One region of the Bacillus swezeyi genome, then DNA from elsewhere that is predicted to be linked to it. Evidence: predicted binding sites of a transcription regulator. Region 1 holds the regulator's gene; the other holds the start of a gene.
What was found. Region 1 encodes Rex, which represses fermentation and respiration genes when NADH is low (regulators of the CRP and FNR family bind a similar motif). Its sites were predicted from a motif close to TTGTGAAATATTTCACAA; they were not measured.
Positions count from the first base shown of each region.

Region 2: the regulator Rex is predicted to act here: its motif matches at 1,747-1,764, upstream of pflB (formate C-acetyltransferase).

Region 1 is NZ_CP133085.1:748,092-755,651, forward strand. Features, by position in the region: gene tsaD (tRNA (adenosine(37)-N6)-threonylcarbamoyltransferase complex transferase subunit TsaD) at 1-254, shown strand, start outside; gene RBH91_RS03460 (ABC-F family ATP-binding cassette domain-containing protein) at 494-2,422, opposite strand; gene moaC (cyclic pyranopterin monophosphate synthase MoaC) at 2,570-3,082, shown strand; gene RBH91_RS03470 (redox-sensing transcriptional repressor Rex) at 3,079-3,723, shown strand; gene RBH91_RS03475 (twin-arginine translocase TatA/TatE family subunit) at 3,763-3,936, shown strand; gene tatC (twin-arginine translocase subunit TatC) at 3,943-4,719, shown strand; gene RBH91_RS03485 (YdiK family protein) at 4,768-4,959, opposite strand; gene RBH91_RS03490 (CPBP family intramembrane glutamic endopeptidase) at 4,959-5,693, opposite strand; gene groES (co-chaperone GroES) at 5,921-6,205, shown strand; gene groL (chaperonin GroEL) at 6,256-7,560, shown strand, end outside.
Region 2 is NZ_CP133085.1:2,279,348-2,286,907, forward strand. Features, by position in the region: gene pflB (formate C-acetyltransferase) at 1-1,647, opposite strand, end outside; gene RBH91_RS11260 (glycosyltransferase) at 1,950-3,446, opposite strand; gene dacB (D-alanyl-D-alanine carboxypeptidase/D-alanyl-D-alanine endopeptidase) at 3,590-5,074, opposite strand; gene RBH91_RS11270 (AraC family transcriptional regulator) at 5,540-6,406, shown strand; gene RBH91_RS11275 (NAD(P)/FAD-dependent oxidoreductase) at 6,810-7,560, opposite strand, start outside.

The DNA.
Region 1 (7,560 bases):
AACGTGCTGCAAAGGAATACGGCGTCAAGCAAGTATTGCTTGCAGGAGGGGTTGCCGCAAACAAAGGGCTTAGGACGGCTCTTGAGAAGACATTCAGCAGCTATCCGGATATTCAGCTCCTGATTCCGCCCCTTTCGCTATGCACAGATAATGCGGCGATGATTGCAGCTGCAGGGACCGTCGCTTTTGAAAAAGGCATCAGGGGAAGATATGATATGAACGGCCAGCCCGGCTTAGAACTGACTTCCTATTAGAACCTCACAAAAAGTGGGGTTTTTTTACGAAATACATGTTACTAACATATTATTAACATGTATCCACAGGCCTGTGTATAATATTTTAAAGCTTGTTCTATAGAGCTTTTTTACCTGTTAACATTGTGTATAAACATTATATTTTTGTGGATAATGTGGGTAAAACGCTTTCTTTGTTTTTAACAAAGGGTTTGTTTTGTGGACAAAAAACCGCTTCATTCCAGAAGCGGTTTTTGGATTTATTCATTTGTAGAAAGTGCTTCCCATTCTGATAATAGCTGTTCGAGCTCATCATTCAATTCTTCATTTTCGGCGTGGATATCCTGGACTTTTTCATGGTCTTGAAAGATATCCGGTTCGCAAAGAAGCTCTTCGTTCTGTTCAATTTTACCTTCGATGGCCGTAATTCTTGTTTCGATTTCTTCTATGCGGCGCTGACGCTGGCGTTCTTTTCTTTTCCACTCTTTTTCTTCTTCATAGCTGCGTTTTGTTCCCGCCTTTTCTGATACAGATTGATTCCGCTCTTCCGCTTGTTGTTTTTCCAATTCTTCAAGCTCCAGCTGCTGTGCTTTTTTTTCTGTATAATAATCGTAGTCCCCTAAATATTCTTCGACTCTTTCAGGAGAAAGTTCAAATACTTTTGTTGCGATGCGGTTGATAAAATAGCGGTCATGAGAGACAAATAAAATCGTTCCCGGATATTCGATCAAAGCGTTTTCCAATACTTCCTTGCTGTCTAAATCGAGATGGTTTGTCGGCTCATCAAGAATGAGAAAATTGCCTTTTTGAAGCATCAGTTTCGCAAGTGCGAGCCGTGCTTTCTCTCCGCCGCTTAAAGCGTGTACCGGCTTTAACACATCATCTCCAGAGAACAGAAAGTTGCCGAGACAGGTTCGGATATCTTTCTCATTCATTTCCGGATAGTCGTCCCAAAGTTCGTCAAGCACGCGTTTTGACGAGGTCAGCTCAGTCTGTTCCTGGTCATAATAGCCGATGGAGACATGTGAGCCTGTCGAAATCGATCCCGTTACAGGCTTCAGCTTCTGAACCAGCGTTTTTAACAGAGTGGATTTGCCGATTCCGTTCGGGCCGACGAGCGCCACGCTTTCCCCGCGCGCAATATGAAAAGCCAATGAGCGGAGGAGCGGGGGCTGATCCTGATAGCTGATCGTCAAATCCTCAACCCGGAGCACATCGTTTCCGCTTTGTCTTGCAATGTCAAAGCGGAAGGACGCCGACTTTTCATCTCCCAATGGTTTGTCCATGACTTCCATTCGTTCAAGCTGTTTTCTTCTGCTCTGCGCGCGCTTTGTCGTTGAAGCCCTGGCTAAATTGCGGTCGACGAAGTCCTGCAGCTTGGCGATTTCGTCCTGCTGCTTTTCATAAAGCTTCGTTTCTTTTTCAAGTTGTTCCGCCTTCATTTTAAGATAAGAGCTGTAGTTTCCGCTGTATTTTTTGCTTTGGGATCGGGAAATCTCATAAACCTGGTTGACAACTTTATCGAGAAAGTACCTGTCATGGGAGACGATTAAAATCGCTCCGCTGTAGTTTTGCAAATATTGCTCCAGCCATGTCAGCGTGTCGATGTCCAGGTGGTTTGTCGGTTCATCGAGAATGAGCAGATCCGGCTTTGTCAGAAGCATTTTTCCGAGAGCAAGCCTTGTTTTTTGCCCTCCGCTCAAGTCCTGTACGCGGGCCGAGTCGTCAAATCCGGCAAATCCAAGCCCGTGCATCACTGATCTGACTTCAGCTTCATATTGATAGCCGCCTTTGTCTTTAAACTCCTGCTGCAGTCTGTCATATGTTTTCATTAAGGATTCCAGCTTGTCTGGATCAGCGTGCGCCATTTGTTCTTCTATTGAACGCATCTCTTTTTCCATCTTTTTCAGAAAATCAAATACCGACAGGAGCTCTTCTTTAATTGTCAGCTTGGAATCAAGCCCTGAATGCTGATCAAGATAGCCCATCGTCAAATCCTTCGGCTTGATGATTTCTCCTTCTTCATAAGACAGCCGTCCGGCAATAATTTTTAAAAAAGTAGATTTTCCGGCACCGTTGCGTCCGACGATTGCAATCCGATCCCGTGATCTGACTTCCAGCTTTATATTCGTTAAAATAGAATCGGCTCCAAATGATTTTGAGAGCTGATTGACTTGTAAGATCATCATGATATTTCACCTCTTGTTTGCTAGTTTAAGTGTAGCCTATCAGATAGCAGTCAGCAAACAATTAAGCGGGGTCTGGAAGATTTTAACCAAAAGAAAAAGACAGAACGAAGAAAATAGTGTATGATCGTTATAAGGAGAGTTATGATCATGAATGAATTTACACACTTTAATGAACAAGGCAGAGCCAAGATGGTTGATATAAGTGAAAAGGGAGCTTCAGTCCGCACTGCTGTGGCCATTTCAAGCGTGTCAATGAACAGAGACGTGCATGAAAAAATCAAGAATCAAGAAATGGGAAAAGGCGATGTTTTGGCAGTGGCGCAAGTGGCCGGCATCATGGCTGCAAAACAAACATCAGTTATCATCCCGATGTGCCATCCGATTGCCCTCAAGGGAGTCGATATTGCCTTTCAATGGGAGGAAAAAGAACAGAAAAGCATTTTGCACATTCAGTCTAAAGTCAAGACAAAAGGGAGCACAGGTGTGGAAATGGAAGCGTTAACTTCTGCTTCCGTATGTGCGCTTACCGTCTATGACATGTGTAAAGCGGCGGATAAGGGAATGGTGATAGGCCCGACCTGTCTTGCAGAAAAGACAGGCGGAAAAAACGGTGACTATAAAAGGGAAAAAGCTGATGTAGACATGGAGGATCGCTTATGAACATGGATCATTCAAAAATTCCGCAAGCGACAGCGAAGCGGCTGCCGTTATATTATCGTTTTTTAAAAAACCTTCATGCATCCGGGAAACAGCGTGTATCATCCGCAGAACTGAGCGATGCCGTAAAGGTCGATTCCGCGACAATCCGCAGGGATTTTTCGTACTTTGGCGCGCTCGGTAAAAAAGGGTACGGCTACAATGTCAATTATCTGCTGTCCTTTTTCAGAAAGACGCTTGATCAGGATGAAATGACAAACGTAACGCTCATTGGCGTGGGAAATTTAGGGACAGCCTTTCTCCATTACAATTTTATCAAAAACAATAATACTAAAATTGCAATGGCTTTTGATATCAATGAGCACAAAATCGGGACGGAAGTTGGCGGTGTTCCCGTCTATGACTTAAACAAGCTTGAAGAGCATATGACAGATGATATACCCGTCGCCATTTTGACGGTTCCGGCCCAAGCCGCGCAATCCATTACAGACAGGCTTGTTGCGCTGGGCATTAAAGGCATTCTTAATTTTACGCCGGCTCGTTTGAATGTGCCGGAACACATTCGGATTCATCATATAGATTTGGCGGTTGAACTTCAGTCACTCGTGTATTTTCTGAAACATTATTCAATGAATGAAAAGTAAAACGGGAAACTTAAAAATAAAGGAAAGGGGGCAGGCTTTATGCCGATCGGTCCTGGAAGCTTTATTTTAATCGTCGTGGTGGCGCTTTTGATTTTCGGCCCGAAAAAACTTCCCGAGCTTGGAAAAGCGGCGGGAAATACGTTGCGGGAATTTAAAAATGCAACAAAAGGGTTAGCAGATGACGATTCCGATAAAAAGAAAGAAGATCAGTAGGATAGGATGACATTTATGAAGGGAAAAGAAATGTCGCTGGTAGAACATATCACAGAACTTCGAAAACGGTTCGTGATCATTTTTTTCTTTTTTGCCGTTTTTGTTGCAGCAGGCTTTTTTTTGGCAAAGCCGTTGATCATTTATCTGCAGCAGACGGATGAGGCGAAACGGCTGACGCTTAATGCGTTCAAGCTGACAGACCCTTTATTTGTGTATGTGCAGTTCGCCTTCATTATCGGCGCTGTCTTGACTTCGCCGCTTATTTTATATCAGCTGTGGGCTTTTATCAGCCCGGGGCTGTATAAGAAAGAACGCAAAGTGACGCTCAGCTATATTCCGGTATCGATCATACTCTTTTTAGGCGGCATTGCCTTTTCTTACTTTATTTTATTTCCGTTTGTCGTTGATTTTATGACGAGAATCTCCGATGATTTGCATGTAAATCAAGTCATCGGAGTACATGAGTATTTTCAGTTTCTGCTGCAATTAACGCTTCCTTTCGGCTTATTGTTTCAGATGCCTGTGGTCATCATGTTTATTACAAGGCTCGGACTGGTGACGCCCATGTTTTTGGCAAAGATCAGAAAGTATGCTTACTTTGTTTTGTTTGTCATTGCGGCGCTCATCACACCGCCCGAGCTTTTGTCTCATTTAATGGTTTCAGTGCCTTTATTATTCCTATATGAGGTCAGTATCGTGATTTCCAGAATATCTTACAGGCAGGCGCAAAAAACAGTTATCCAAGAGGAAAATCAAGCGTTTTTAAAAGACCAAATCAAATAAAGAGCCATCCTCATATTCCGAGAATGGCTCTTTTCTATCAGTACAGGGTTATTGATCTTTTCGTTTCAGTTTGCTCGACAAGGCGAACATTTTAAAGGAAATGCTGATATTATAGGCAGCGAAAAGCATCAGAAGAATGGTGTAAAAAGACCACATGTTTCCCGGTGAGGTAGCTGCCAGATATGTAAACAGCACGCCTGTCAACAAATAAATCAATCCCCAAAACTTAGGGCTTCTCATCATAAAAATCCTCCAATAATCAACTGCAATTTCTCCAATCGCTCCAAATATTCTTCAATCGGCCCTCGGAAAGTCTGCAGCAAGACAACAAGCGTATTCATGGCGACATGGGCGAAAATGGGAACGATAATCCGGTTTGTCCTGACGTATAAAAAGGCGAATGTGAATCCCATTGCCGTGTAGATTAAAAGGTGTGAGAAATCCATATGGACAACCGAGAAGATCACGGAACTAAAGAGAGCGGCGATGAAAAAATTAGTTTTTTCGTAGATCGCGCCGAATATAATCTTTCTGAAAATGATTTCCTCAAGGATCGGACCGAACACAGAAGAGACAAACATCATCAGCGGCAATGTGCTGATGATTTCCATGATGCGCTGTGTATTTTCCGATTCCGGGTTGACCCCGAACAAGTTCATTTCGATCGAAGCGGCAATCGATTGGGCAAACAGGGCAAGAAAAACACCGCCGACAGCCCATCCGATAGATGCTCCAACAGATGCTTTCGAACCGTTGCGAAGCGTTGTTTTCGGCACCGTCCTCAGGATCAGCAGCACGATGACAAGGCAGAGGGGAAAGGCGATGACCGACCACACGCCTGTCAGTGTAAGCTTTGCTTCGGCGGGCGCCATGCCTCTTCCCACGCCCAAAAAGTACAGCAGGGGAAGGCCGACAGCAGCCGACAACTGCATGAGGACATATGTCAAAATAATAAACCAATATTGTTTTCTCAAGCCGTATGTACTCCTTTTCTAAAATGTAATACAGACTATGTTTATTGTAACACACCTCTTTTTAAATTATAGGGCGATAAGGATGAGCATTAAAAAATGTAAGCGCAAAAAATTTTAATCTTATCACTTGAAATTGCCTGGGAGATTCTTTATTATAATAATTGTGTTAGCACTCAACAGATGCGAGTGCTAAAATTACATATGAAAATATTGAGGAGGTTGTTTCATTGTTAAAGCCATTAGGTGATCGCGTTGTCATTGAGCTCGTTGAGTCTGAAGAAAAAACTGCTAGCGGAATCGTACTTCCTGACTCCGCAAAAGAAAAACCCCAAGAGGGTAAAGTGGTTGCTGCCGGTTCAGGCCGTGTATTAGAGAGCGGAGAGCGCGTTGCATTAGAAGTTAAAACAGGCGACCGCATCATCTTCTCAAAATATGCAGGTACCGAAGTGAAGTATGAAGGTACTGATTACTTAATCTTGCGTGAAAGCGACATTTTAGCTGTTATCGGCTAAGACATAAATAAAATCAAATCTTTACACAATCCTGAGGAGGTTTGAATAACATGGCAAAAGATATTAAGTTTAGCGAAGAAGCCCGCCGTTCAATGCTGCGCGGTGTAGATGCATTGGCGGATGCAGTAAAGGTAACTTTGGGACCTAAAGGACGCAACGTCGTTCTTGAGAAAAAATTCGGTTCTCCACTTATCACAAACGACGGTGTAACCATCGCGAAAGAAATCGAACTTGAAGATGCTTTTGAAAACATGGGTGCAAAGCTTGTTGCTGAAGTTGCGAGCAAAACAAACGATGTGGCCGGTGACGGTACAACAACAGCGACAGTTCTAGCCCAGGCGATGATTCGCGAAGGTCTTAAAAACGTAACAGCCGGAGCCAATCCTGTGGGCGTCCGTAAAGGAATTGAGCAGGCTGTTGCCGTGGCGGTTGAAAGCCTGAAAGAAATCTCTAAACCAATCGAAGGCAAAGAGTCCATCTCACAGGTTGCTGCGATTTCAGCGGCTGACGAGGAAGTCGGAAGCCTGATTGCAGAAGCGATGGAGCGCGTCGGCAACGACGGTGTCATCACAATCGAAGAATCCAAAGGCTTCACGACTGAGCTTGAAGTGGTTGAAGGTATGCAGTTCGACCGCGGATATGCGTCTCCATACATGGTGACGGATTCTGATAAGATGGAAGCGGTTCTTGAAAATCCGTACATCTTAGTGACAGATAAGAAAATCACAAACATTCAAGAAATCCTGCCGGTGCTTGAACAAGTCGTTCAACAAGGCAAGCCGTTGCTTCTGATTGCTGAAGACGTTGAAGGTGAAGCTCTTGCAACACTTGTAGTCAACAAGCTTCGCGGAACATTCAATGCAGTAGCTGTTAAAGCTCCTGGATTCGGGGACCGCCGCAAAGCGATGCTTGAAGATATCTCTATTCTGACAGGTGCAGAAGTGATCACAGAAGATTTAGGCCTAGACCTTAAATCAACTGAAATCGGCCAATTGGGACGCGCTTCTAAAGTCGTTGTCACAAAAGAAAACACAACAATCGTTGAAGGCGCCGGAGATGCAGAACAAATCGCGGCACGCGTCAACCAAATCCGCGCTCAAGTTGAAGAAACAACTTCTGAGTTCGATAAAGAAAAATTACAAGAGCGCCTTGCTAAACTTGCCGGCGGTGTAGCTGTCATCAAAGTCGGTGCTGCGACTGAGACAGAACTGAAAGAACGCAAGCTTCGCATCGAAGACGCCCTGAACTCTACTCGCGCTGCGGTAGAAGAAGGAATCGTATCAGGCGGAGGTACAGCTCTTGTCAATGTATACAATAAAGTAGCTGCTCTTAATGCTGAAGGCGACGAACTGACT
Region 2 (7,560 bases), 1.5 Mb from region 1:
ATCGCCTTCTGTTTCAAAGTCGACGGCCATGCCATTTTCATCGCGAATCACTTTTACTTTGGCATATTTGATAGCGCTTAACGAGTCGGCCACAACGCTTAATCCGGCGATGCCCGTTGCCATCGTCCGCAGAATGTGAGTGTCGTGAAGAGCCATTTCAATTCTTTCATAGCTATACTTGTCATGCATGTAATGGATGATGTTCAGCGTATTGATGTACAGTCCTGCCAGCCATTCCATCGTCTGGTCAAACTTATGCATGACTTCATCATAGTCCAGCACATCAGACGCGACAGGAGGCATTTCCGGTCCGACTTGGATGTTGTGCTTTTCATCTTTCCCGCCGTTAATCGCGTAAAGAAGCGCTTTCGCCAAGTTCGCTCGTGCGCCGAAAAATTGCATTTGCTTGCCGATTTCCATGGCTGATACACAGCATGCGATACCGTAGTCATCACCATATTCAGGGCGCATGATATCGTCATTTTCATATTGAATGGAGCTTGTTTTAATGGACATTTTCGAACAGTAATTTTTGAAGCTTTGCGGTAGCCTCACAGACCAAAGCACGGTCAAATTCGGTTCAGGTGCAGGACCCAAATTATCAAGCGTATGAAGGAAACGGAACGAGTTCTTCGTCACAAGAGCACGCCCGTCTTGAGCCATCCCGCCGATTGATTCTGTCACCCAAGTCGGATCGCCGCTGAACAATTCATTGTAATCAGGTGTGCGCGAGAATTTTACTAAACGCAGCTTCATGACGAAGTGGTCGACAAGCTCTTGGGCTTCGTGTTCTGTCAGCACGCCTTCCTGCAAGTCCCTTTCAATATAAATATCCAGGAAAGTGGAGACGCGGCCCAGGCTCATTGCAGCTCCATTCTGTTCTTTGATGGCTGCCAAATAAGCGAAGTAAAGCCATTGAAAGGCTTCTTTTGCATTTGCGGCAGGCTGAGAAATATCGAAGCCGTAGCTTAAGGCCATTTCTTTTAATTCATTCAAGGCGCGGATCTGCTCTGACAGCTCTTCACGGAGCTGGATATTTTCTTCCGCCATCACAGCGCTTGTTCCGCTGAGGTCCTTTTTCTTTTCATTGATTAAAAAGTCCACGCCGTAAAGGGCGACCCGGCGGTAATCGCCGATGATGCGTCCGCGGCCGTAGGCGTCCGGCAGACCTGTGATGATTCCGACTTTTCGGGCGAGCTTCATTTCATCTGTATAAGCGTCAAAAACGCCTTGGTTATGGGTTTTGCGATAATCCGTAAAGATTCTTTCCACTTCAGCATCTAATTCAAATCCGTAACATTCACAGGCCTGTTTTGCCATGCGGATGCCGCCAAAAGGCTGAAGCGAGCGCTTGAACGGTGCATCAGTTTGGACACCGACTACCTCTTCAAGATCTTTGTTCAAAAATCCCGGGCCGTGCGATGTGATCGTAGATACGATTTCCGTATCCATATCAAGGACTCCGCCGTTTTCGCGCTCTTTTTTGGTTAAATCCATGACTTGGTTCCATAATGTTGATGTGGCTTCGGTTGGAGGCTCAAGAAACGATTCGTCACCTTGATACGGCTCGAAGTTTTTGAGGATAAAATCACTGACGTTTACTTCTTTTTGCCACACATTTGTGGTGAAACCTTTCCATTGTTCCATTTTCATCCACCTCTTTTTTTGAGATTTTATATAACAGTTGTTGCAGTTATATCTTATGCTCAATATAACAGCTTTGAATGTGAAAAAGATCACACAATCATGTGAAATACTTAACAAGTTTGAGAAAGTTCTTTGAACATACACAATTTAAGAATTTAACCATTACCAGCTGTTGCTTGTCCATTCATCTGTAATACAACATATAGACGATTTTGTTAATCTGTTATATAGAAATACAGTTCGAATCAGCACGATGAAGCCGGCATTAACGGCCGGCTTCATCTGCACTATTTCTATTTGTTTTAACTGCGTCCGACATAAATCGTTTGGTTGCCGAACGACTCAAGAGTGCTCTTCAATACGTAGCTTCCGGCGGGGAGGTGATGAAACTCATAAGCTCCCTCGGGGCCGAGTGCTTTTGTTTGCAGCAAAACACCTGACAAATCATATACATGGATGTAATGTTTCTGTCTCCCCAGCTGGTTTCTAAGGTGCGGCGGAATTTCTCCCGCTAGGATAAAACCGGTATCATCCGCCATCCCCGGGTCGATTTGATTGAGGATCTCCAGATCAGGACCGGTACTGGATGAAAGAGGATGGGATGGGCGGTTTTGTCCTTTGCACCGCTCATACAGCCGTTCTAACGATGCCATGTGAAAGCTGATGTCCCAATGTTTGATTGCCTTATCCAGCGCTCGCTTTCCCAATTGTAAACGGATGGCTTCATCGTCCAGCAAAAGGCGCAGTTTTTCTGCGAGCGCTTCACTGTCAGCCGAGGGAACGAGCATTCCGTCAGCACCGTCGCTGATGATTTCTTTAATACCGCCTGCATTTGCGGCAAGGATCGGTTTTGCGGAAAACTGTCCTTCCAGGAGGACGAGCGGAAAAGTATCGTGGAGTGAAGGCAAAACAATGATATCACTGTCATTCATTAATTGAGGGATGTCATGTCGTTTTCCGAGAAAAGAAATAGCTGAAGCGGCTCCGAGCTTATCGGTTAATTGCTGCAATGTGTGGAGTTCCGGCCCTTCTCCTGCCATAAGACAGTGAAAATCGTCTCTGTCCCGGTGCAGTTCAGAGAGTGCTTCGATCAGATAGCGGTGCCCTTTTACAGGTACCAGCCGGGCGGGGCATAAGATGATTTTTTTACCTTGGTGCTGCCCTTGTTTTGCCGGCTTTTTTTTGTTTTGGGTATAAGGCTCTTTTACGATTCCATATGGAATGACTTCGATTTTGGATGGTGTCACACCCATTTGAATCAGCTGATTTTTCAGCCATTTACATGGTACGGCAACCAAGTCGCCCGACATAGCGCCCAAGTATTCTTCAATTTTCATATACTGCTGTTCACGTCTCGTTTTCTCATCAAATTCCCCTGTTACTTTTGTTTCATGAAACTTGAAATTATGAAGCGATACAATCAGCGGAGTACGAAGGGATTTGGAACGGGCCATCGCTCTTGCCGTCATAAAATCGTGGCAGTGAATCAAATCGTACCCATTTAAATCAAGCTGCCTCACCGCTTGCTCCAAACTGTATCGCTCCATTTCCCTCCAATAGATCCACAGCGGATATTTTGCTGTATAGGATGTTTGAAAGCGGTGGATCAGCTCGCATTTCAAGCGGTGTTTATCAGCTGTCTGCTGATTGGCGATTTGAATGTTCAGCCACTTTTGATCATGGGACAACAAATCGACAGTATGCCCTTTATTTTCCAAACTTTTTCGCAGTGTATCAATATAGGTGGACGGGCCGTTTGTGTGTGGAGAGTATCGATAATAAGCCAGCAATATTTTCATATGCTTCCCCCTACCTGTTGTTAAACTTATAGGAATTCAATCTCTTAGCATTATATGGCGGGGTATGAAAAAAGTACGCGCGACATAAACGGAAGAATCTTTAAAAGCAGCCAACACCCATTGCCTGATGAACATGGTTGTTGTTATGAGGCTGCTAAAATTTCAGCGATCCTGTCTTCGATATCTTTTCCTTTTTCATCATCCAGCAGCTGGTTTAAGAGGATGGAAAAAATCAATGTTTCTCCGCTTGTTGTGTCGACATAGCCGGATAATGAACTCACCGTTGAAAGCGATCCTGTTTTTGCTCTGACTTTGCCTTTGACAGGAGGATTTTTCATTCGATTTCGCAATGTCCCGCCGACCATTCTGTCGCTGGCTCCGGCAACAGGCAGTGAACGGACATAGGACGAAAACCAATTTTCATCCTGAATAGAATACAGCAGTTTTGTGATCTGATGAGCAGAAATGAAATTGATATGAGAGATTCCTGAACCGTCTCTGAGAAGCAAGCCGTCTGGATCAATCCCAAATGTATCAAGCTCCGTTTTCAATACGTCAAGGCCTTTGTCCCAGCTGCCTTCTTTCTTGATCGTCTTCCCCATTTCCTTTACCAATGTTTCGGCATGGCCGTTGTTGCTAAGCTTCATAAAAGGGATCATCAGCTCTGAAAGCGGCATGGATTGATGAACTGTAAGGCGCTGCGCTTTCGCGGGAGTTTGGCCGGTCTTTTCTTTTCCGAGGATTTTAATGCCTTGGCGATGGAGAGCCTGCTTCAATAAATCGAGCGCATAGCGGGAAGGTTCCCATACTGCAACCCATTGTCTGACTTTGGATGTTTCCAGGGGAATGGTTCCTTTGATTTGAATCGTGTTTGTGCCGTGATTCCTTTTCACCTCGATGTCTTTCTTTCCGTCAGCGGGAACGGTTTCGGCGTGATTTTTGATCTTGACATAGTTAGTTTTCGGTGTAATATCCACCTTGGGTTTTTCTCCGGTTTTACTGCCTGGGTTCACTTCAAGAATAACTGTTCCGGCGTCATAGTCTTCATTTGGCGAGGCGGTTAAAGCAGAGACTTGGGCGCCGTAATATGCATCTTCATCACTCCAGGATAAATCCTGTGAATAGCGGACATCATCATACCAGGAGTCATCTCCGATGAGATGCCCGCGGATCGTTGTGATTCCTTTTTTGCGAATGCTTTCTGCCAGCTGATCAAAATCTGTCGGTAAGAGCGTCGGATCGCCTTTTCCTTTTAAATAAAGGCTGCCCATCAATGTTTTGCCGCGCTGTTGTCCGTCAGACAAAACCTCCGTCTGAAATGAATAGTCTTCTCCCAGTACGTTGAGAGCCGCAGCAGCAGTTAAAAGCTTCATGTTTGATGCCGGTCTTAAGCGGACATCACCCATATGGCCGTACAAGATTTCGCCGGTTGACAGAGACCTGACGCTGACCCCTGCGAGCGCTCCTTTTAGATTCGGATCATGTTTTAAAAGCCGCTCAATTTCATGATGCATTCCGCCCTTTTCTTCTGCGGCAAGGACGGCGGGTTCTTCCCCGCGAATATGGGAAGAAAGCGTCAATATCAAAATCATCGCGATACATAAACAAAGCTTCATGTTTTTTTTCATTTCATCCCGCCTTCCCGGTATGTTTTAATACTTTATTGCAAAAATGGGCGGGATATACTTCTGTTGATCTGTTTTCAGCAAAAACCTTATGTAGGGGTAGTACCAGCGAAGCTGACACCACCCGCAATAAGGAAATGTCAAGGTAATAATAAGTTTTGTTTAAGTTAAATACTTCCAACACACAACCCCCGTCCTGTTTTGGATGGGGGTAAATAAAGTTTTATTCAACAATCGCTCCCTCTTCTGGAACACTAAAATAATGATTGTTGCCTTCCAATAATCATATTCGTTTAAGACAGTTGAGTACGTTTAATAGCTATTAACGGAATGGATGACTAATAAAGAATGTTATGAAATGATTATTTAAGTAATAATGAAAGATAAGTTCCGATAAACTCCGTATATAAAATATCGAGTAAAAAATGAATTTCACCGATATTATGTATTTGTAAAGGAGGGAAATGAATGTTACAGAAATTCAATAATTTGATGGATTATATTGAAGCACATTTGACGGAAGAAATCTCTGGAAAAGATATATCAAAAATTGTAGGAATATCTGATTATCACTTTAAAAGAATGTTCTCGTATATGGCTGGAATGTCATTGAATGATTATATCAAAAACAGGAGATTGTCCGTTGCAAATGTTGAATTAATTAAAGGAGCAAGAGTGACAGATATTGCCTATAAATACGGTTTTCAATCTATAGAAGGATTCTCGAGAGCCTTTCGTGAATGGAGTGGTTTTTTACCTTCAAAAGTAACTAAAAACAAAATTCAAAAATCATTTCCCAAATTTTCATTTTTTATAGATATAAAAGGAGGAAAATCGATGGAATTTAAAATTGAAAAGAAAGCGAAGTTTAATATAGTAGGTGTATCGAAAAGAGTGCCAATCCAATTCGAAGGTGAAAATAATGCAATCTTAGAACTAGCCCAGTCAATTACCGAACAACAAAGAAATGAAATGCATCAGCTAGCTGATTTATACCCTCATCAAGTCCTGAATGTATCTTATAATTTTGACGATGGCTACTTGGAAGAAAAAGGCGACCTAACTCATATGATTGGTTTTGCAACTACAAAAGAAAATCCTTTCGATGATTTAGAACAACTGTCCATTGAAGAAAGTTTATGGGCGATTTTTCCGAATGAAGGACCATTTCCTTCTACGCTTCAAGAAACTACCGCTAAAATTTATTCTGAATGGTTGCCTTCTTCAGATTATGAAGTAGCAGATATACCTGGGATTTCTTTTACAAACCACAATGGTACTTCGGAAAATGTATATAGCGAAATTTGGATGCCAGTAAAAGAAAAAAATAGTTAGCGATAAACTTTGATTATTCCGTTAAATCTCCATTTACCATATTAGACCAGTCAGCTAAGAAGATATTGACTGGTCTTTTTGATTTATACATTGCTCTTCTGTATGACTTTTACAAATCGTTTTTATTACACAATATGGCCCGATTGCGGAATAGAAATATAAAGATTTGTTATATATACGGCGAAAATACATTGAATTCGCTTGCTGGTGGTACTCCTAATGGGTGAACACCAAATAGATTTTTTATGGCGCTTCTGCCACTAAACAAAAAAATCACCTTAGTTTTGATAATGCCAAATGCATTTTGCTCAAAATTTTTCATCATATTTTCATTTACCCGTCAAATTTAAAGCGAAAAAAAGCGCCACTTATAGTTTAAACTATAAGTAGCGCTTCATTAGAATTAGTAAGCCAGGCTGAACAGACCTTTAATATGGCTCAGGTAGCGGACATTGCTCGCTTCTTTCATCAAGGAAGCAGGCACCCCTTTAAGAGATGTGCTGTTTGCGCCGATGACGGCAACTGCGTCTTTGCGGCCAAGGCTTGCCAGTGTTCCTGAGTTTACAGGGCTGAATGTATCCAATGTTTTGTTTTCTAAGTATGCATATAAGTTGTAGCCGATCAGTTCGCCCATTTGCCATGCAATTTGCGCTGTCGGCGGATAAGGGCGGCCTTCCGGACCAAAGACAACGGCGCTGTCTCCTGCAACAAACACATCTTCATGAGATGTGGATTGAAGGAAGTCGTTTACAGTCGCGCGTCCGCGGTTCACTTCCAGTCCTGATTCGCCGATAAGCGGATTTCCTTGTACACCGCCAGTCCAGACAAATGTATTTGTAACGATTTTTTGACCGTCTTTCAGATCAACAACGTTTCCTTCTACATTTGTGACAGGCAGCCCGGTTAAGAATTCAACGCCGCGTTTTTCAAGGCTTGCTGTCGCGCGTTCGATCAGTTCATCCGGAAGCACCGGCAGGATCTTCGGACCGGCTTCTACCAATTTCAGCTTGATTTCTTTAGGATCTACACCATAGCTTTTAGCAAGGTTAGGCATGATGTCAGCGAGTTCGCCGACAAGCTCAACACCGGTTAGTCCGCCGCCGCCGATTAAGATTGTGGCATCAGCTTCATTTTTAGTTTGAGCGTATTCGCGC